DNA from 2 places in the Janibacter cremeus genome. Region 1 is predicted to be linked to the other one. Evidence: riboswitches for the same ligand, from Rfam matches in the RefSeq annotation. Region 1 holds a riboswitch; the other holds the start of a gene.

Region 1 (7,414 bases):
GGCGGCGACGCCGGAGGCCCGCGCCATCTTGTAGAGGTGCCCGAGCAGGCCGAAGCCGGTGACGTCCGTCGCCGCGCGCACCCGGGCGGCGAGCGCGGCGCGGGCGGCGTCTCGGTTGAGGGCGGCCATGGAGGCGATGGCCTCCTCGCTGCGCTCCCCCGTCGCCTTGTGCCGGTTGTTGAGCACGCCGACCCCCAGGGGCTTGGTCAGGCTGATCGGCAGCCCCGCCTCGGCGGCGTCGTTGCGCATCATCCGGTCGGGGTCGGCAGTGCCGGTGACCGCCATGCCGTAGATCGGCTCGGGGGCGTCGATGCTGTGCCCGCCGAGGACCGGGCAGCCCGCCTCGGTGGCCACGTCGAGCCCGCCGCGCAGCACCTCGCGCAGGTGGTCGGTCGAGATCAGCTCGCGCGGCCAGGCGACGAGGTTGATCGCCATGACCGGCTCACCACCCATCGCGTAGATGTCGGAGATCGCGTTGGCTGCGGCGATGCGGCCCCAGTCGTAGGCGTCGTCGACGACGGGCGTGAAGAAGTCCGACGTCGACAGCACGGCGAGGCCGCCCTGGACGCGCACGGCGCCCGCGTCGTCACCGTCGTCGAGCCCGACGACGACGTCCGCACCGGGCGGGCTCGCGCCGTGCAGCCCGGCGACGATCTCCTCGAGCTCACCGGCGGGGATCTTGCAGGCGCAGCCACCGCCGCGCGCGTACTGGGTCAGGCGTACGGGCTCCATATCGAGAGGCTAGGCCACGGCATGAGCCGCCGGTACCCGGGTACGAGGACCGCATGAGCGACAAGGACACCGTCGAACGCCTCCTGCGCGATCACGGAACCACCTACTCGGAGGAGGCGGGGATCCGTCTGCGGGACACGCCGGCCCCGCTGTTCCAGCTGCTCTGCCTGACCCAGCTCTTCTCGGCGCCCATCGGTGCCTCCGTCGCCGTGGCCACGATGCGCGAGCTGCTCGGGGCCGGGTGGACCACCCCGGAGCACCTGCTCGACTCGACGTGGCAGGAGCGGGCGGACGCGCTCGGTCGCGGGGGCTACCGCAGGTACGACGAGAGCACGGCGACGTACCTGGCGGAGATGGCCCAGCTGCTGCAGGAGCGGTGGCGGGGGGACCTGCGCCGGCTGCACGAGGCGGCCAATGACGAAGGGAGCCTGCGTTCCCTGCTCGAGGAGTTTCCCCGCGTCGGCCCGACGGGGTCGGGGATCTTCTGCCGTGAGGTCCAGGCCGTCTGGCCCGACCTGCGGCCGCAGGTCGACGACCGGGTGCGCCAGGGCGCCGGAGCGCTCGGTCTGCCCACCGACCCGGAGAAGCTCGCCGCGCTCGTCGACGGCGACGACCTCGCCCGGTTGACCGCCGCCCTGGTCCGCGTCGACCTCGACGACTGACCCCGACCCCGCGCCGGAGCAGCGGCCCCCGGCGACGGGCGCGAAACGGTGCGGTACCCGAGGGCCCGCCCCCACCTGCGAGGTCCTATGGTGGGCCGTGGAGGCGTCTGGGTTCCTGGTGGTCCCCCCGGTCTTCAACACCGGTGAGGCCGAGCATCTCGGTCTGGCGGGTTCGATTCCCGTCCGTCTCCGCCACGCATTGCCCGTGTCACGACGTGTGCGCCCGTGCGACGCCGCGACGTGACACGGGCGCGCAGTGCAGGACACAGGCCCGACCAGTCCCGGACGAAGGGAGCGCGAGGTGACCACGATCGACCCTCGTCGGGCGATACCCCGCACGGACGCGCTCCTGGCAGAACCCCCCTTCGTCGCAGCCGCCGCGCGACTGGGCCGCTCGACGGTGCGCACCGTCGTCAACCGCGCCCAGGACCGCGCCCGCCGCGGGGAGATCGCCCCGGGGGACGTGGCGACCACCGCCCTGGCCGGCCTCCCGACTCGGGCCTCCTCGCTCACGCCCGTCCTCAACGCGACCGGCGTGGTCATCCACACCAACATCGGTCGAGCGCCCCTCTCCCCCGGCGCCGTCGAGGCCGTCGTCGACGCCGCCGGCTACGTGGACGTCGAGATGGACCTGGCCTCCGGTGCCCGCAGCCGACGCGGCGCCGGTGCGCTCGCCGCGCTGCGCGAGGCCGTCCCCGACGCCGGCGGTGCGCTCGTGGTCAACAACGGCGCCGCCGCGCTCGTCCTCGCGACGACCGCCCTCGCCGCCGGCAAGGACGTCATCGTCTCCCGCGGGGAGATGATCGAGATCGGCGACGGCTTCCGCCTGCCCGACCTCATCGCCTCGACCGGCGCCCGGCTGCGTGAAGTGGGCACGACCAACCGCACCCACCTGCGCGACTACCTCGACGCGATCGGCCCGGGGACCGGATGCATCCTCAAGGCGCACCCGAGCAACTTCCGGGTCGACGGCTTCACCACGGCCGTCGGGTACGAGGAGCTGCGCGGTGCGGTGCGCCCCGACGGCTCGCCCGTCCCGCTCGTCGCCGACATCGGTTCCGGCCTGCTCGCCCCCGACCCGCTCCTGCCCGACGAGCCGGACGCGACCACCGCCCTGCGACAGGGCGCGACGCTCGTCACGGCGAGCGGCGACAAGCTGCTCGGCGGGCCCCAGGCGGGCCTCGTCCTCGGTGACGCCGACGTCGTCGAGATCCTGCGTCGACACCCGCTCGCCCGGGCGCTGCGCATCGACAAGCTGACCATCGCCGCGCTCGAGGCGACCGTGCGCGGGCCGGCGACACCTGTGACGGCGGCGCTGCACGCGAGCGCCGACGAGCTGCGCCCCCGGGTCGAGCGCCTGGCCACCGGGCTCGGCCGCGGCGTCGTGGCCGTCGAGGGGCGGGTCGGTGGCGGCGGCGCCCCCGGGGTGCCGCTGCCCGGCTGGGCGGTCGAGATCCCCGTCGCCGCGGTCGAGCGACTGCGCACCCCGCCTCCCGGTGTCCCTGCCGTGCTCGCCCGGGTCGACGAGGGCCGCGGCCTGATCGACCTGCGCTGCGTCCCCGCCGACCGCGACGGTGACGTGGAGGCGGCGGTGCGCACCGCCCTTCGTGATGGGTCGGACGCGCGGCCCGGGGCCGGCGAGCCGCCCCCTTCGTCATGAGGCGGGTGCTGGCGACGGCCGGGCACGTCGACCACGGCAAGTCCACCCTCGTGCGGGCACTGACCGGACGCGACCCGGACCGGCTGGCGCAGGAGCGCAGACGCGGCCTGACCATCGAGCTCGGCTACGCGTGGACGACGCTGCCGAGCGGGGCCGAGGTGGCCTTCGTCGACGTGCCGGGGCACCAGCGGTTCGTCGGCACGATGCTCTCGGGTCTCGGGCCCGCGCCGACGGTGGTCTTCGTCGTCGCCGCGGACCAGGGGTGGCAGGCGCAGAGCAGTGAGCACCTCGCGGCGGTCCGGGCGCTGGGGATCACCGACGGGCTGCTCGTGCTCACCCGGTGCGACCTCGCCGACGCCGACCAGCGGGCAGAGGTGCGCTCCCAGGCGACCGGGCGGCTCGCGGCGGCCGGCCTGGACGTGCCGGTCTGCGAGGTCTCCGCCGTGACCGGCGACGGACTGGACTCGGTGCGTGACGGGTTGGACGCGCTCGTCGACCGCATGCCGAGGCCCGATCCCGACGCGCCGGTGCGGTTGTGGGGCGACCGGTCCTTCTCGATCTCCGGGGCGGGCACGGTCGTCACCGGCACCCTCGGCGCGGGCACGCTGCGCAGCGGTGACCGGCTGACCCTCCTCGACCACGGCACCACCCGCGGGGTGACCGTGCGCGGGCTGCACAGCCAGGACGCCGCCCGCGAGCAGGTCGGGCCGGTCTCCCGGGCCGCGGTCAACCTCCGCGGGGTGGAGGCGGACACCGTGGGCCGCTCGCTCGTCCTGCTCACCCCGGATGCCTTCGAGCTGGCCGACGTCGTCGACGTCGCCCTGGCTCCCGTCGACGAGGACGAAGGGGGTCCCCCCGGCGGACCGGACCGCTCACCCCCGCAGGTGGCGACGCTGCACGTGGGGTCCGCGGACGTCAGCGTGCACGTGCGTCCGCTCGGTGCCGGGTTCGCTCGGTTGACCTCGGGGGTGGTCCTGCCGTGGCGGGTGGCCGACCGGGCGATCCTGCGGGACCCGGGCAGCCGCCGGCTGTGGTCCGTGCGGGTCGTCGACGTCGACCCCCTCCCGTTGGCTCGCCGGGGCGCGGCCAGCCGGCGCGCCGAGGCGTTGTCCACCGGGGACCCGGCGGCCGTGCGGCTGCGCTCACGGGGCGCCGACCGGGTGGACGTGCTGGGCCGGCTGGGTCTGACCGCCCCCTCCGGCGCCGTCCGGATGGGCGACTGGCTCGTGGACGGGGCCACCCTGGCCGACTGGCAGGCGCGCCTCGTGACGGCCGTCCGGGAGCACCACCGACGCGAGCCGTTGAGCGCCGGGATGCCGGTGGCCGAGGCGGCCCGCCACCTCGGGCTGGCGGCGCACCTGCCGACCGCGCTCGGTCACGAGGCCGTGCGGACGCTCATCGGTCCGGCCGGCCTGGCCCTCACCGACGGGAACGTCCACGACCCGGCGGCGGGGGGACTCGGCGCCGCGGAGGCGGGCGTCGCGGCCGTCGAGGAGAGGCTGCGGGCGACCCCCTTCGTCGCTCCGGAGCGCGGTGAGCTGGCCGACCTCGGGCTCGGTGCCACCGAGCTCGCCGCCGCGGCCCGGCTCGGCCGGCTGCTGCGCCTGCCCGACGACGTCGTCCTGCTGCCCGACGCACCGGCTCGGGCCATGCGGGTGCTCGCCGGGCTGGAGCAGCCCTTCACCCTCAGCGCAGCGCGGCAGGCCCTCGGCACGACCCGACGGACCGCGGTGCCGCTGCTGGAGCATCTCGACGCTCGCGGCTGGACCCGACGGGTCGACGGGAGTCTGCGCGAGGTCGTGCGCTAGTCACTGGCCGGACAGCACGTCGCCCGGCCTGCAACACCCCCTGCGGGCTGCAGACCGGACGACGTGCGCTGACTCCGCTGCCGGTCGGAGTCAGCAGTGGCGCTGGCTGACCGTGGTGATCAGCCGGCGGCCAGCTCGAGCGTGGTCCGCACCGGGACGCCGTTGGTGAGGTTGTCCGCGACGGGGCAGTGCGTCGCCACGGCCTCCTCGAGACGGCGGTAGTCGGCGTCGCTCTCCGGGCCGGTGAGGGTGACCTCGAGGTCGATGCCCCGGAAGCCCGGCCGCACGCCCTCGGCGGTGCCGAAGAAGCCCCGCAGGTCGATGTCGCCGGCGAGCGCGACGTCCACGCCGTCCAGGCGCAGGCCCAGCTTCTCCGCCCACACCTGGTAGGTGATGACCGTGCAGGAGGCGAGGGCGCCGAGCAGGTGCTCGACCGGGTTGGCACCGAGGTCGGTGCCACCGAGGCCGGCCGGCTCGTCGATGGTGAAGGTGTGCTGACGCGCCGAGAGGGTGACCTCCGTGGCCGTGCCGCGCACGAGGGAGCCCGTGAGCGAGGTGGTCAGCAGGTTCGGGTCGTTGGTGGTCTCGTCGATCGTCTGGCTCATGGCATGACTCTTTCGTCCAGGGCTCAGGTGAACCCGCGCTTGACACGGCCGGTCGACCGCGTCCAGGTCCTCACCCGGGGCACCCCACCGAGGGTGGAGGGTTGCCGCCCAGCAAGCCGGGGCTTCACGCTGGGACTCATGACCAAGACATAACGTCACATACTGCGACCCATAATGTCCAGTTATGAGTCGGGGGGTCCGGCATCCGGACGCCGGGGGGTCAGGTCGACCGTGAAGAGCGGCAGGAAGAGCTGCGCGAGCGGTCCGATGGCCACGGCGTAGAGCACGGTGCCGACACCGACGACACCGCCGAGGAGCCACCCGACGGCGACCACGCTGACCTCGAGCCCGGTGCGCACCAGTCGGATCGAGCGCCCGGTCACCCGCGCCAGTCCGGTCATCAGGCCGTCACGCGGGCCGGGACCGAACTGCGACCCGATGTACATGCCCGTCGCGATGCCGTTGAGGACGACACCGCCGACCAGCAGCGCGATCCGCCACCCGAGGGCCTCCGGCGCCTGCAGGAGGGAGAGGACGAGGTCCGCCGACGGGCCGATGAGCAGGGCGTTGCCGATCGTGCCGACGCCCGGCTTCTGGCGCAGCGGGATCCACCCCAGGAGGACGAGCAGCGAGACACCGATGACGATCGTCCCGAAGGTCAGCGGGACGTGCTTGGCGACGCCGACGTGCAGGACGTCCCACGGGATCTGCCCGAGCGTGCCGCGGATGACCATCGCCATCGACGCGCCGTAGAAGAAGAGCCCGACGAGCAGCAGCGGCAACCGAATGCCGAGCCGGCCCGCACGCAGCTGGGCGAGGGGGCCGATGTCGGCGAGCTCGCGGTTGCGCACGCGCGGCGGCGCCTGCGGGGGCGGTGGGTCGGGGAGCGGCATGGCCCCAGTCTCGCCCACGACCCGGGGTGGGCGCTCAGGACCCGTCGTCGGGCTCCGGGCGAAGGGGGGACGGGGCGCTGCTGAACCATCCCCGGCTGTGGACCGGGCAGCGGTCCTCCTCGTGGGCCCGGGCACCGGCCGGGCCGCCCACGAGCGCGCGGCTCGCCCAGCGGATGCGACGGCGCAGGAGGACCACGAGCAGCGCGAGCGAGAGGACCAGCGGCGGCCACAGCGGGCTCGGGCCGAAGTCGGGCGGGAGGTCGTACCCGCCGTCCCCGAGACCGGCGGCGCGCTCGAAGTGGTTGCGCGACAGGGGGAAGATCAGGCTGTCGACGTAGTACGCGGTCGGCAGCGCCAGTGGGCCACCGACGACCGTGGCGACGGCCCACTGGTCGACGTGCCGGGACTCGTGCCGCGCGATCGCCTCGACCAGATCCGGTCTGGCATTGGTGTCCGACCCGAACCGCACGTAGGACTCCTGGCCGGGCAGCGGGACGCCGGATACGTCCAGCTGGCCGATCCAGCTGACGAAGACGTCCCCGACGACGCTTCCGCCGCCGTGCGCGGTCGGGTCCGGGGGGAAGGCCACGAGCACCGCCGACCCCGAGCAGTGATCCATCCCCGCCGCCCGCGTGCCCAGGAGCATGACTCCGCTGACCGGTGCGTTGATCACGGCGCGTGTGCGTCCCCACAGTCCCGGCACCGAGTCCGGGGTCGGCGTCTCGGCCACCACCTCCTCGGCTCCGCTGGCGAACCGGGCACTGCACTCGTCCTGGACCGCCAGCTGCGTGCGGGCCGCCGCGCCGACGAGCAGCAGCGCCCCGAAGCCCGCGACGACGACGGTGCCGACCCGCTGGCGACGGCGGCAGGCCGTGCATGCCGCCGCGCGCCTGCGGCGGCGACGGCGCACGGGGGGCAGTAGCCAGAGGAGGCCGAGGACCCCGAAGCACAGCAGGAGCGCCGCACCCCGGACCGACCGGAGCACCCACGAGCGTGAGGAGGAGTCCGCGACGTGGCTCCCGCCCTCCATGGCGTCTCCCCTTCATGAGGCCGC
Region 2 (7,414 bases), 1.4 Mb from region 1:
ACCACCACGCCGTCGGGGATCCCCGGCCCGGGAGGGACGCGGAGCTCGCTCATCCCGCCAATGATGTCACTCCCGGACCAGCACGACCTCGAGAGGCGGCGGCGCGTGCAGTGTCTGGGCGATGACGCAGTACTGCTCGGTGAGGTCGAGCAGCTTCGCGGTCGTCGCCTCGTCGGCGTCCGTGTCGAGCGCGAACTCGAGGCGCACGCCGGTGAGGCCGACCGGTGCCTCCCTGTCGACGCCGAGGGTGCCGCGCCCGTCCCAGGTGCCGATTGCCCGGATCGTGCCCGAGCGCAGGGTCACGCGCATCGCGGTGGCCACGGAGCGCAGGGTCACCCCCGCGCAGGCGGCGAGTGCCTCGAGCAGGATGTCCGCGGAGCAGGCCTCGCTGCCGTCACCACCGGCCACCGGGTGCAACCCCGCACGGGAACGCCCACCGGCTCCGTCGATGACGGCCGCGATGCCGTCGTCGGCGAGGTGCACGGAGGCCGAGCTGGTCACGAGTGCCTGCTCCGGCTCGTCCCGGTAGAGCTGCTTCAGCGGCTTCTGCAGGGCCCTCAGCTCCTCCGCCGTGGGCAGCGCCCTCGCGTCGCTCATCGGGACGCTCCGACGAGCTCATCGGTGGAGCGCAGCTCCTCGGTCAGGTCCGTCTCGAGCTCGCGCACGATCGGGATGACCTGTCTGCCGAACCTCTCGACGTCCTCCCGGACGTGGAGGAACCCCGTGAGGACGAGGTCGATGCCGACCTTCTTGTACTCGATGATCCGCTCGGCAACCTGCTCGGGAGTGCCGATGAGGCCGGTGCGGAACCCGTCGTTGTACTGGACGAGGTCCTTGAACTCGCTGTCGGCCCACATGCCCTTCTTGTCGGCCGTGGCACTGCCCGCCTGCTTCACGGCCTCGCCGAAGTCGTTGACCTTGTCGACGTCGGCCCTGGCGATGATCTCGTCCACGACGGCCACGGCCTCTGCCTCGGTGTCACGGACGACTGCGAACCCGTTGAGCCCGAAGCGGACCCGTCGCCCGTGCTTGGCGGCCTGCTCGCGCACGGCCGCGACCTGCTCGGCTGCGCCCTCGATCGTCTGGCCGTTCATGAGGTACCAGTCGGACAGCCGGCCGGCCATGGCCTGGGCCGAGGTGGAGTTGCCGCCCTGGAAGATCTCGGGATCGGTCTGCGGCTGTGGCCGGAAGGTGACGTCCCGCGTGCGGTAGAAGTCACCGCGGTAGGTGAAGCCCTCCTGGTCCCACAGCCCCCGCAGGACCTCGATGAACTCCTCCGCGCGGCGATAACGCTCCTCGTGGTCGAGCCAGTCGAGACCGAGCTCGGTGTACTCCTTCTTGAACCAGCCGGAGACGACGTTGAGCGCCAGTCGGTTCCCGCTCGTGGTCTGCGCCGTGGCGGCGAGCTTGGCGAGGATGTGCGCCGGCCACTGACCGGGGTGCACGGCGGCGATGACCTTCAGCCGCTCCGTCGCGGCGAGGAGGTCGAGTGAGAAGGACACCGACTCGTGCTGGGCATCGGCGCCGTAGGACGCGAGGTAGCGCACCTGGGTCAGGGCGTAGTCGAAGCCGACCTGCTCGGCGGTACGGGCGACGTCGCGGTTGTACTCGGGGGAGTGGTCGGTGCGCTGCTCGATGTCGGAGACGACGAGGCCGCCGGAGACGTTGGGCACCCAGTAGGCGAAGTTCAGGGGGTCGGGGAAGGCCACGGTCAGGCTCCGTTCGGGGTCGTGGTGAGGGCGGTCAGGGGGTGGTAGCCACCGGCGTGGTGCACGAGTGGCGGGCGTCCGGTGATGTCGGCGGTGTCGACTCGCGCGACGGCGATGAAGCTGTCGCCCACGTCGACGAGGTCGACGATCTCGGTGACGAGGCGCGCTGCGCCTCCGTGGATGAGTGGGAGACCTCCCTCGTCCACGGACCAGGTGCCGTCCTCGACGAAGCGGCGGTCCCGGTGGCCGGCGAACCTGCTTGCGACGGAATGCTGCTCGTCCGACAAGAGGTGGAGCGCAGCCCTGCGGGACCGGCTGATGGTCGCCAGGGAGCTCGACGTCTTGGAGATGTTGAAGCTGACGAGCGGTGGGTCGACCGAGACCGAGACGATCGAGATGGCGGTGAAGCCGACGTGTCCGGCGCTCGAGCTGCCGGTGACGACCCAGGTGCTCGCGGCGGCGCCACGGAAGACATCACGCAGGTCGAGTGGTTCGAGGACGTCGACGAGGGGAGTGCTCATGGTTCCTCCTCAGGAGGTGTGGGTGAGTGCAGGCGTGATCGCGCGTGGCCGGGCCACGTCATGACGAAGGGGGCTCCTCGCCCCGGGCGAGAAGGCTCGGGGGGAGCGGCGGCGGCCGTCGTCAGATGGCGCGACAGGCGCTGACGCCCCGACGCATGAGGTCGACGATGCGGCGGCTGAAGAACTCCTGCTCGAGGGCAGGGCGCAGTGGAGTGGTCACAGCGGACACGGAGTGGTGCATCGATCCTCCATCGATCCTGGCGTGAGCACCTGCCCCGGAGGGTGGTTGCTGCGGCGTCGTCGAGCCAGATCTCTCGGCCGCTCTGGATGGGTGCTCCCAGTAGAAGCCCCCAACCGCTCGCCGGTCAATTCGTGTCTCGCCAGTTGGGCCGGGCGTCCACAGCCGTACAGCTCATCGCGCCGGCATCCACAGCTTGTCGAACTGCTTCCCGCACGCGTTGCGGGACAACGATTCTGGAGATTGACGAGCAACCGAGAGCGGGGGAGTGGCATGGCCCGAGGCACGACGATCCACGACGTCGACGAGATCAACCACATCGAGCTGACCGGACGGATCAGCGGTGCGCCCACCACGCGGGAGCTGCCGAGCGGTGACGAGCTGGTGACGCTCCGGCTCGTCGTCACCAGGGACGCCGGCGGTCCGGTCGACACCATCGATTGCGCCTGCTGGACGGCGGTCGCACGACGGGCTGCGGCGCGCTTCGTCGACGGTGACCGAGCGCGGGTCGAGGGGGCCCTGCGTCGACGGTTCTTCCGCACCCCCGGTGGTCCGGCCAGCCGGTACGAGGTCGAGGTGCGCCGGCTCGTGCGCGACCGACGCTGAGGTCAGGTCAGCGGGCCGCGAGGATCCAGGAGGTCATCTGGTTGTACGGGGTCGGGATGCCGTGCTGCTGACCGAGCGCGACCACCCGGTCGGCGAAGAGGGCGACCTCGGTGCGACGACCGGCCACCACGTCCTGGAGCATCGACGTCTGCCCGTCACCGGGGAGTCCCCTCAGGACGCTGTCCCAGCGGGCCAGGTCGGCGTCACCGAGGCCCACTCCCTCCGCCCCGGATACCGCGATGACCTCGTGGGCCAGGGCGAGCATGAGGGAGCGGGCCGGACCCTCGTCGATGAATGCCGCGTACGGCCTGCGCAGGACCGCCGAGGCCTGGTTGATGGCGGTGTTGACCATGAACTTCCACCACATCTCGTGGCGCATGTCCGCGGGGGTCTGCCACTCGAGACCAGCAGCGTCGAGGGCGGCACCCACCGCGTGCACCCGCTCGGTGGCGGCCAGCCCGGGTGTCGTCCCGATCACGAGGTGGCCGGGGGAGAGGTAGGTGACTTCGGATCCCTCGCGTCCGGCCGCCATACCGAGGGCGATGCACAGCAGGACCCCGTCGCTGCCGAACCGCTCGGCGATCGTCATCTCGCTGTCGAGCCCGTTGAGCACGGAGACGAAGGTGGTCCCGGGTCCGACGAAGGGGGCGACGTCGTCGAGCGCGGCGGCCAGGTCGTGGTGCTTCACAGCGACGACGACGAGGTCGGCACGGAAGTCGTCCACCCCCGGCTCGACGATCCGTGCCCGCAGTGGTTCACCGTTGACGTCGATCGGGTCGCGACGCAGCCTGGCGGCCCGGTCGCCGGATGCGACGAGTGCGGTCTCCATGCCCCCTTCGACGAAGTGCGCGGCGTACATGGCTCCCATGGCGCCCGCGCCCACGACGGCCACGGTCCTGATCTGCGTCTCGGTCACACCGACAAGGTAGGACACCCCGACGGGCCCGGTGGCGGACCGTTCCGCTCAGGGCGACGCACGCAACCGCTCCAGCAGGGCCACTGCGTCGTGCGGGGCGTGGCCCTTGGCGTCGTTGTCGAAGTAGACGTGGACGTCGGCTCCCTCGGCCGCCCACGTGCGGCACCGGTCCGCCCACGTATCGAGGGCCTCGGAGGAGTAGCCGCTGGTGTACAGCTCCGTGTCGCCGTGCAGGCGCACGTAGTGGAAGTCGGCGGTCGAGTCGCCCATCCGTGGCCATCGACCGGCGCTGTCCGCGACGACCATGCAGATGCCATGGCGACGCATCAGCTCCCGGGCCTCGGGGGAGTCGAAGCTCGGGTGCCTCGGCTCGAGTGCGTGGCGGACCGGTTGGTCGATGGGGACGTGCGGGGCGGGCCGGCCGAGCACCCGATCCTCCCGCAGCTTGCCGTCGTGGCGCGCCGCGAGGTCGACCGTCTGCCCGATGGTGCGCGGGAGGAGGTCGAAGAAGGTGGTCAGCAGCGCCTCGTCGTAGGCGAGCCGCTCGGGCAGCTGCCACAGGATCGGGCCGAGCTTCTCGCCCAGCCCGAGCACCCCGGAGGCGAAGAAGTTGGCCAGCGGCGACTCGACATCCCGCAACCGCTTCATGTGCGTGATGAAGCGGCCTCCCTTGACCGCGAAGCAGAAGTCGTCGGGGGTCTCGTCCCGCCACCTGGCGTACGAGGTCGGGCGCTGCAGCGAGTAGAACGAGCCGTTGATCTCCAGCGAAGGGAGCTGCTCGGCGGCGTGGGGGAGCTCACGGCGCTGGGGGAGACCTGTGGGGTAGAAGTCCCCGCGCCAGCCCGCATAGCGCCACCCGGAGGTGCCGATGTAGTAGCGCGCCACGGTGGCGACGCTACCGCCTTCGCACGCCGTGCCGGAGGGGGTGCGTAGAAACTCTCGTCACGGGTAGGGGAGGAGTGCGTACCGGACGAAGGGAGAGTAGTCATGCCCATGACGAAGAACGGCAAGGTCATCGAGGACGAGCTGCCCAGCACCATCCAGCGGTCGGACGAGAAGGCCAAGGAGACCTTCGCCAAGGCCCACGACTCGGCGGTCGAGGAGTACGGCGACGGGCAGCGCGCCCACCAGACGGCCTACGCGGCTCTGAAGCACACCCACGAGAAGGTCGGTGACCACTGGGAGCCCAAGGACCACAAGGGACCCTCTGACGAGCAGGCCGCGGGCGGGCGCGACACCGACAGGGAGACCGCCGAGGGCGTCGACGCGAACGCCACGAAGGAACACCTGTACGACATCGCCCAGGAGCTGGACATCGAGGGCCGGTCCGACATGGACAAGGACGAGCTCATCGAGGCGATCAAGAAGGCGAATCGCAGGAAGACCGACCAGGCCCGGGACGACTGACGGGTGCTGGGGGGAGACAGACGGGGTGATTCGGGGGAGACTCTGCGAGTGGGGTGAGACCACCCAGTTTTGACATAATGTGGATTATCGGCGAAACGAAGAGAGGCTGACATGGCCAGGAGCAGCACCGACCAGGACTCACAGGGCTTCGACGTACGAGTCGAGCTTCTCAAGTCCCTGATGGCGCACGTGCAGGATTCGACCTATCCCTCCAACACGCAGTTGGACATGATCGAGGAGCTGCTGACGGAGAAGGAAGAGCCCGCCTATCTCAAGATGTTGCTCGGGTTCGTCGACGATGCGCGGTTCCCCAGCGTGCCAATGCTGGCGCGGATCAAGAGGTTTGCCTGACCAGGAGCCCCGGCTCGGGGTCGGTTCCTCAGGAGCCGGCGCCCGAGACCGGGTGCTCGTTCATGACCTCCGCCGAGAACTGCTCTGCGTGTGCCTTGGCTGCGTCGTGGGCGTAGCCCTGCGCGTTGAGGAAGTGCCCACGCGCGACGTGGGCGTGGTGGGCCGCCTTGACGTGCTCGCCCAGTTCGTGGTGCTTCGCCGCCCCACGGTTCACGATCAGCAGTCCGCTGGCCGTGCCGTCTCTCCGGCGGATCAGAATCCGTCGGGCGTGAAGTCGACCTGCGTCGGCGGGGCCAGTGCCTCCTTGGAGACGATGCGCCGCGCCGAGGTGTAGAGCCCCATCACGGACGGGCCGTCGCGGAGCTCGCCGCGCGTCGCCGCCGTGAGGATCTCGGCTGCCTCGGCCTCCATCGTGCGGCCGTGCCTGCTCGCGAGTTCCGACAGTCGACTCCGGACGCCGTCGTCGAGGTCACGGATCTCGAATGTCAACTGGATCACACCCTTCCGTCCCAAAACTACCCGGTCCATCAGGCCGTGTCTCCCCACTGACCCCGGATGCGTGTCACGACGGGCCAGAATCAGCGCATGAGAGTTGATGTCGCGGTCAGTGCCCACATCCCGGCTGCGGTCGAGGACGTGGCCGCCGTGGCGGGCGACCCCGCCCGGGCGCCCGAGTGGTATGCCAACATCCACGCCGTGAGGTGGCGGACCACTCCCCCGGCACGAGTGGGGTCCCGGATGGACTTCCAGGCGCAGTTCCTCGGCCGTCGGCTCGCCTACACCTACGAGATCGTGGAGCTCGAGCCCGGTCGGCGAATGGTCATGCGCACCGCGGACGGTCCGTTCCCGATGGAGACCACCTACACGTGGGAGCCTTCGGACGGTGGAACCCTGATGACGCTTCGCAACCAGGGCGAGCCGCGGGGCTTTTCCAAGGTGGCTGCCCCGATGATGGTCAGGGCGATGAGGTCGGCGATGACCAAGGACCTGGACTGTCTGGCAGTCCTGGTCGCCTCGTGACGCGGCTGCGCCGGCGGCTCAGGCCGAGGTGTCGATGACGCAGAAGAGGTGAGCATGCTCAGCCGCCGACGTAGTCGGCCAGGTGCTCTGCGGTGAGCGTCGAGCGGCCCTCGACGATCTGGCGCGGCGTGCCCTCGAACACGACCCGACCGCCCTCGTGGCCGGCGCCCGGCCCCAGGTCGATGATCCAGTCCGCGTGGGCCATGACCGCCTGGTGGTGCTCGATGACGACGACGGACTTGCCGGAGTCGACGAGCCGGTCGAGCAGACCGAGCAGGTTCTCCACGTCGGCGAGGTGCAGGCCGGTGGTCGGCTCGTCGAGGACGTACACGCCCCCCTTCTCCCCCATCTGCACGGCGAGCTTGAGGCGCTGGCGCTCACCGCCGGAGAGCGCGGTGAGCGGCTGTCCGAGCGTCAGGTAGCCCAGGCCCACGTCGACGAGGCGGGTGAGGATCCTGTGGGCGGCGGGCAGGCTCGTCGGGCCGTCCTTGGCGAAGAAGGCCGCGGCCTCGTCCATCGACATCTCGAGCACGTCGGCGATGTTCTTCCCGGCCAGCTCGAACTCGAGGACCGCGTCCTGGAAGCGCCGTCCCTCGCAGTCCTCGCACGGCGACTCCACCGTGGCCATGACCCCCAGCTCGGTGAA

What was found. Region 1 has a riboswitch for S-adenosylmethionine ahead of O9K63_RS11240 (OsmC family protein). Riboswitches for the same ligand answer to the same signal wherever they lie in the genome.
Region 2: linked by a shared signal. The riboswitch ahead of O9K63_RS04680 (flavin reductase family protein) and the one ahead of O9K63_RS11240 (OsmC family protein) in region 1 are both predicted to bind S-adenosylmethionine.

What each region holds. Positions count from the first base shown of each region.
Region 1 is NZ_CP115184.1:2,374,576-2,381,989, forward strand. It holds gene selD (selenide, water dikinase SelD) at 1-732, opposite strand, end outside; gene O9K63_RS11220 (endonuclease) at 786-1,394, shown strand; tRNA gene O9K63_RS11225 (tRNA-Sec) at 1,494-1,589, shown strand; gene selA (L-seryl-tRNA(Sec) selenium transferase) at 1,696-3,054, shown strand; gene selB (selenocysteine-specific translation elongation factor) at 3,051-4,862, shown strand; gene O9K63_RS11240 (OsmC family protein) at 4,982-5,467, opposite strand; SAM riboswitch class IV at 5,498-5,611, opposite strand; gene O9K63_RS11245 (YczE/YyaS/YitT family protein) at 5,650-6,360, opposite strand; gene O9K63_RS11250 (hypothetical protein) at 6,395-7,390, opposite strand.
Region 2 is NZ_CP115184.1:1,012,720-1,020,133, reverse strand. It holds gene arfB (alternative ribosome rescue aminoacyl-tRNA hydrolase ArfB) at 1-53, opposite strand, end outside; gene O9K63_RS04690 (OsmC family protein) at 67-597, opposite strand; gene sfnG (dimethylsulfone monooxygenase SfnG) at 594-1,709, opposite strand; gene O9K63_RS04680 (flavin reductase family protein) at 1,712-2,230, opposite strand; SAM riboswitch class I at 2,476-2,564, opposite strand; gene O9K63_RS04675 (single-stranded DNA-binding protein) at 2,742-3,074, shown strand; gene O9K63_RS04670 (ketopantoate reductase family protein) at 3,082-3,990, opposite strand; gene O9K63_RS04665 (DUF72 domain-containing protein) at 4,039-4,875, opposite strand; gene O9K63_RS04660 (ChaB family protein) at 4,978-5,397, shown strand; gene O9K63_RS04655 (hypothetical protein) at 5,509-5,748, shown strand; gene O9K63_RS04650 (hypothetical protein) at 5,777-5,962, opposite strand; gene O9K63_RS04645 (FitA-like ribbon-helix-helix domain-containing protein) at 6,001-6,237, opposite strand; gene O9K63_RS04640 (SRPBCC family protein) at 6,334-6,768, shown strand; gene O9K63_RS04635 (excinuclease ABC subunit UvrA) at 6,827-7,414, opposite strand, start outside.